3 regions of the Kluyvera ascorbata genome follow, and region 1 is predicted to be linked to each of the others. Evidence: predicted binding sites of a transcription regulator. Region 1 holds the regulator's gene; each other region holds the start of a gene.
What was found. The regulator sigma-54, encoded in region 1, starts transcription at its own class of promoters, with help from an activator protein. The targets are predictions, from matches to a motif close to GTTGGCACANNTTTCGCTNT.
Positions count from the first base shown of each region.

Region 2: the regulator sigma-54 is predicted to act here: its motif matches at 1,304-1,323, upstream of MY052_RS09255 (branched-chain amino acid ABC transporter substrate-binding protein).
Region 3: the regulator sigma-54 is predicted to act here: its motif matches at 1,195-1,214, upstream of MY052_RS22380 (gamma-glutamyltransferase family protein).

Region 1 is NZ_CP096201.1:529,178-531,382, forward strand. It holds gene ptsN (PTS IIA-like nitrogen regulatory protein PtsN) at 1-254, opposite strand, end outside; gene hpf (ribosome hibernation promoting factor) at 310-597, opposite strand; gene rpoN (RNA polymerase factor sigma-54) at 620-2,053, opposite strand; gene lptB (LPS export ABC transporter ATP-binding protein) at 2,099-2,205, opposite strand, start outside.
Region 2 is NZ_CP096201.1:1,967,919-1,970,123, forward strand. It holds gene MY052_RS09245 (TerC/Alx family metal homeostasis membrane protein) at 1-195, shown strand, start outside; gene MY052_RS09250 (HAD-IB family hydrolase) at 227-907, opposite strand; gene MY052_RS09255 (branched-chain amino acid ABC transporter substrate-binding protein) at 1,462-2,205, shown strand, end outside.
Region 3 is NZ_CP096201.1:4,678,985-4,681,189, reverse strand. It holds gene uvrA (excinuclease ABC subunit UvrA) at 1-231, opposite strand, end outside; gene ssb1 (single-stranded DNA-binding protein SSB1) at 486-1,013, shown strand; gene MY052_RS22380 (gamma-glutamyltransferase family protein) at 1,252-2,205, shown strand, end outside.

The sequences.
Region 1 (2,205 bases):
CCAACCGCGCGCAGCGTATCTTCTTCCAGCTTGCCGTGAGGAATAGCGATACCGTTACCAATACCGGTACTGCCCATCTTCTCGCGGGTCAAAATTGCCTCAAAGACAACCTGCGGAGGCAGGCTCAGCTGTTTTGCCGCCAGTTCGCTGATGATTTCCAGCGCGCGTTTTTTACTCTGACAGTGCACAGCACTGCGGGTACATTCCTGGTTAAGGACATTGCTCAGTTGAAGAGCCGAATCGTTATTTGTCATAATTTCACCTAAGCATCGCCCGGTATGCGGGCATATCGGGCGACTGCTCGGACAATCAATGTTGTTTTAGTTTATCTTTATGCTTGTTTAACTGTCTCGCCAGTTTATCAATCAAACCGTCGATGGCGGCGTACATATCCTGCCCTTCCGCGCTGGCATGAAGTTCGCCTCCGTTAACGTGCAATGTGGCGTCCGAGATGTGCGTCAATTTCTCCACCTTTAACACAATGTAGACCTGATTGATCCTCTCGAAATACTGTTCGAGCTTAACGAATTTCGCATTCACAAATTCGCGCATCGCATCGGTAATTTCGACGTTGTGTCCAGTGATGTTGAGCTGCATAGTGTCTTCCTTATCAGTTGTGTCAGACCAGTTGTTTACGCTGGTTAGACGGCGGAATGGATAAAGACTCTCGGTACTTTGCAACGGTACGCCGTGCCACCATGATACCCTGTTCAGAGAGCATGGTGGTCAGTTTACTGTCGCTCAGTGGTTTTGCGGGGTTCTCCGCGGCAATTAATTTCTTAACCAGCGCACGAATCGCCGTGGACGAAGCTTCGCCACCGCCCTCGGTGCTGACGTGACTGGAAAAGAAATACTTAAGCTCGAAAATGCCTCGTGGGCTATGCAAATACTTTTGCGTGGTAACACGCGAAATCGTGGACTCGTGCATTTCGACGGTCTGGGCGATGTCCGCCAGCACCATCGGTTTCATATACTCTTCGCCGAGATCGAAAAAGGCCTGCTGCTGCTCGACGATGCAGCGACTTACCCGCAGTAGCGTATCGTTACGGCTCTCAAGACTCTTAATCAGCCACTTCGCATCCTGCAGGTTGCTGCGGATAAACTGGCTGTCGGCGTCATTACGGGCGTTGTTACACATGCCCGCGTAGTGCTGGTTGATTTGCAGGCGCGGGATGCTGTCGGCGTTCAATTCAACGGCCCAGCGGCCGTTTACCTTGCGCACCAGCACGTCAGGGATCACATACTCCGGCTCGCCGGTCTGGATCGATTGACCTGGGCGCGGATCCAATGATTGGATCAGATCCATCGCCTCTTTCAACACGTCTTCTTTCAGACGCGTGACGCGCATCAGCGAGCGGAAGTCATGATTAGCGAGCAGATCGAGATGATCGCTGATAATCAGGCGGGCTTCGTCGATGCGCGGCGTAGTAGGAGAGAACTGAGAGAGTTGGATCAGCAGGCAATCGCGGAGATCTTTAGCGGCGACGCCGACCGGATCGAATCGTTGGATCCGTTTGAGCACGGCTTCCACTTCATCGAGACCAATCTCGTCATCGCCGATGCCTTCATGAATGTCTTCCACCGTGACGGTGAGATAGCCGGTATCGTCTACCGCGTCGACAATCGAGGTCGCAATGGCCCGGTCGGTATCGGTAAACGGCGTTAGCTCAACCTGCCACATCAGATAGTCTTGCAGTGACTGAGTGGTTTCGCCCTGATACACCGGCAGTTCATCGTCCTGATAATCAGCCCCGGTTCCGGAAGGGGTTCCGGCGGTGTAGATTTCATCCCAGCTGGCGTCGAGCGGCAGCTCTTCGGGCATATCGGGCTTTTCCAGCGCGTCGACGCTGTCCAGCGTTTCGTTATCGACGGTTTCCTGGGTCTCAACTTCTTCGTGAAGATCGGTTTGCTCAAGCAGGGGGTTGCTCTCCAGCGCTTGCTGGAGTTCCTGCTGAAGTTCCAGCGTAGACAGTTGCAACAGACGGATTGCCTGCTGCAGCTGTGGCGTCATGGCAAGCTGTTGGCTGAGCCTTAATTGCAAACCTTGCTTCATGTTCAGAACGAATATCTCCCGCTAACGTCGTAAACCACTACCCTATCAGAGTCTGAAGTCTTCCCCAAGATACACGCGTTTAACATGTTCGTCTTGTAGGATCTCCTGCGGGGTGCCGTGGGCAATCAGGTGCCCCTGGCTGACGATATAGG
Region 2 (2,205 bases), 1.4 Mb from region 1:
GAGAAGGCAATCATTCTGCTGCTGTTCTTTATTGCGGTTAAGCTTGGGCTAAACGCCACTGACCATATCTGGCACCACGGTTACAGCCTGAGTGCGACGACCAGTCTTTATGTGGTACTGAGCGTGCTGGCGTTGGGTATCCTTGCCAGCGTGCTGTTCCCGGAAAAATCGGGCGAAGACCAAAAGAACGGATAAATTACGCCCCGGTGATTCCACCGGGGATGAATCAGGTTAACTCTTTCATAAACTCGCTGCGAAACCGCGCAATTGGGTTTTTCTTACGCGACCAGCTTGATTGGAAATGCTGCCAGTGAGCGTCACTGGCCGTAGCCAACAGTTCATAGTCCCCACGCGTATCGCCCCATGCGCGGATATGATACTGATTGAGCGGGCCATAAACCGCTTCAAGGCGGTTAATCTTATGAATACACCGGCAGTTATGACCAACGATCCGCCCCGTCAGGACGCCGTCTTTGCTTTCGAGCTCTGTACCAATCAGCTTAATCCCCAACCTGTCGGCAAAAGGTCGCAGGACAATCATCGGCGAAGCGGAGCATAGCGTCACTTCGGCACCGGTTGAGATCTCGGCGGCAACCGCCAGAAGCCCTGCCGGACGCATCAGCTTTTTCCACGATTTCAGACAGTAGGCTTCTGCTTTTTCCTGAACCCATTTTTCATCACGGCCAGCAAGGAAGGTGGTGATTAACACTTCCTTGAGCTCGTCGCGGGTGAGGCGGCGGCGGAAGCACTGCAATGTGGGGATCACGAGGCGCAGCATCTTGCGGGCAAACTGACGACGGCCGAAAGCAAATTTTAAAAAAGGAATAAAGCTATCGTGCCGGGTCAGCGTTCCGTCAAAGTCAAAAACGGACAGGATCTGCTTATCGGCCTCGGTTATCGTCATCATTTTTCACGCCATTATTTGTAAAAACAGAATATTAGAACATTTGGTTGTGGATGCAAAATGCATCTGGATTCATGCCTTCGTGTACTTTCTATTAGCGTAGAACAAGAAAAGCTCCGGAATCAACGAAGATACACGTGAATGCTGTAACGGGAAGACAACGGATGAGGCTGAATGCTCTTATGGCCATTGCTCCATCAAATATCCCGCCTTGCACCATCAGCTAACACAACCCGCCCATTTTGCTACAAAAATGCACAAAGCGTGACTATTGCATTATTTATGTACTTTATTGTTAAGGAGATGTGATCCCCGCTGTAATTTCACCGCAGCGAGGCAGAGGCCTTATCCACGCACTCTATACTCAAAATTGTCAAAATCGGGGCATGGCTGCGTAAAGTTGGCAGCCATTTTGCTTAATGATTTGGCCTGAAAAGCGTAAGGAAACCTCGCCGTTATCAGCAGGATATTGTCAGGATGTCGTTTGTCCGGCGCGTGCGCCGGTGGCTCGGCTTCACACCGTTATGCATAAACCTCTTTTGCTAAGGTAGATAATAATGTCGCTGAAATTAATAAGAAGTCCGCTTTCTATTGTGTTGGCAGGGTGTCTGGTGACGGCGTTTTCCGCCCAGGCCGATATCGTTATCGGTGTTGCGGGACCTTTTACAGGCCCTAACGCCACCTATGGCGATCAATACTGGCATGGTGCCACCCAGGCAGCAGCAGATATCAACGCTGCCGGTGGGATAAACGGCGAGAAAATTAAGCTGGTGCAGGGCGATGATGCCTGTGAACCTAAACAGGCCGTATCGGTTGCAAACCGCCTGGTCGATCAGGACAAAGTACAGGCCGTGGTTGGCCATTTCTGCTCTTCTTCCACTATGCCTGCATCAGAGGTCTATAACGACGCTGGCGTGCTGGCTATTACCCCGGGCTCTACCAACCCGCTTATCACTGAACGTGGAATGAACGACATGTTCCGCATGTGCGGCCGTGATGACCAGCAGGGTGGCGTCGCCAGCGATTTCATTATTGATAAGCTGAAGGCTAAGCGCGTGGTGATCATCCACGATAAAGACACCTACGGTCAGGGCCTGGCCGATGCTACCCGCGCGGCGCTCGCGAAGCGTGGCGTGAAGGATGTGATGTACGAAGGTCTGTCGCGTGGGGAAAAAGACTTTAACGCCCTCGTGACCAAGATTGGCGCACAGAAACCGGACGTGGTGTTCTTCGGTGGCTGTCACCCGGAAGCAGGACCGCTGGTACGTCAGATGCGTGAGCAAGGCGTGCAGGCGAAATTC
Region 3 (2,205 bases), 910 kb from region 1:
TTCAATATGATCGACATCCGGCTTTTCCATCAGCGACAGGAACTGGCGCGCATAGGCAGAAAGCGATTCTACATAGCGACGCTGCCCTTCGGCGTAGAGGGTGTCAAAAGCCAGTGAGGATTTGCCAGACCCGGACAGCCCGGTCACGACAATCAGTTTGTCGCGAGGGATGACGAGGTTGATGTTTTTGAGATTATGGGTGCGGGCGCCCCGAACTTCGATCTTATCCATTCACCTTTCCCGGTAGAGGAGATACACGGATTGCCTGGTTTGTTAGAAGGACAAACGGCAGAAACGGCTAATTATGACACAACTTAACCTGAATGAATATACAGTATTGGAATGCCGATTCCGGATGCCGATGAAAATTGCAGCGGGATAAGATGTTTAGTGGAATCTGTCTCGCAGCTACCAAAATACCGTCTGGAAATGATACACTGGCGCGTTTACACTTAATCAAGATTCATTTTTCAGGAGAGACAAACATGGCCAGCAGAGGCGTAAACAAGGTGATTCTCGTCGGTAACCTGGGCCAGGACCCGGAAGTACGCTACATGCCGAATGGTGGCGCAGTTGCCAACATTACGCTGGCTACTTCCGAATCCTGGCGTGACAAAGCGACCGGTGAAATGAAAGAGCAGACTGAATGGCACCGCGTTGTGCTGTTCGGCAAGCTGGCGGAAGTAGCAGGCGAATACCTGCGTAAAGGCTCTCAGGTTTATATCGAAGGCCAGCTGCGTACCCGCAAATGGACCGATCAGTCCGGCGCTGAAAAATACACTACTGAAGTCGTGGTTAACGTAGGTGGCACCATGCAGATGCTGGGTGGCCGTCAGGGCGGCGGCGCACCGGCAGGTGGCGGCCAGCAGCAGCAGGGCGGTTGGGGTCAGCCTCAGCAGCCACAGGGCGGCAATCAGTTCAGCGGCGGCGCGCAGTCTCGCCCGCAGCAGCAGTCCGCTCCGGCACCGTCTAACGAACCGCCGATGGACTTCGATGACGATATCCCGTTCTGATTCATCGCCGTCCCGGCGCATTTATCAAGACGACAAAAACCCTGCTTCGGCAGGGTTTTTGCTTTTTTAGTGCGCACCATCAGGCCACATCGGCACCGCTTCGGTGCGAACATTGCTCCGCGTTAATCTCCGCCTTTTCTGTTTTATTCACATAACCACAAGATAATTAACAAAAATAACAGTTGGCACGCTTTGTGCCTACATCTGTGTATACACTCATGTAGGCAAGGTGCAGACGATGACTCAAATCCAATCAGCTAAATGTATGCAGGGCATGGCCGTTGCGCCGCACTCGCTGGCCGCAGAAAGTGCGGTGGCCGTTTTGCGCGATGGCGGTAATGCGGTTGAGGCGATGGTGGCGGCGGCGGCGACCATCGCGGTGATTTACCCGCATATGAATGGCATCGGCGGCGATGGATTCTGGTTAATCTCAAAACCGGGTGAAGCGCCGGTGGCGATTCAGGCCTGTGGCTTTGCAGCGGAGAAAGCAAATATCGATTTTTATCGCCAGGCAGGATATGAGCAGGTTCCGGTGCGCGGCCCGCTGGCAGCCAATACTGTCGCCGGCACGGTGGGCGGTTGGGAACGTGCGCTGGAGTGGGCAGGAGAGCAGATGGCCAACGCGCCGCTGCCGTTAACGCGTCTGCTGAACGATGCCATCTACTATGCGCGTCATGGCGTACCGGTGAGCGCAGGGCTGCATCAACAAATCACCGCACGCTTGCCGCAGCTCGGCCAGTACCCTGGCTTTGGCGGCCTGTTTGCGCCAACAGGTCAGGCGCTCGATCCCGACGATCTGCTGCTTCAACCTGCGCTCGCCAACACTCTGGAGCGGTTGGCAACTCACGGGCTGAGTGATTTTTACCACGGTGAAACGGCCCGACTGATCGCTAGCGAACTTGAGACGGCCGGAAGCCTGCTGCGCTTTAGCGACTTTGATGTTTATCGCGCGGCACGGGTGAAGCCGCTGGCGCTGGAAACGGAGAGTGGGACGGTATATAACCTGCCGCCACCGTCTCAGGGCCTGGTCTCGCTGCTGATGACCGGCATTATCGAACAGCAGCGTAAAAAGGGCGCTATTGCTGACGAAGCCGATTTTGTCCACCTTTGTGTTGAAGCGACTAAGCTGGCGTTCACCTTGCGCGATCGCCATATCACCGACCCGGCCCATATGACCCTTGACCCGCAGTCG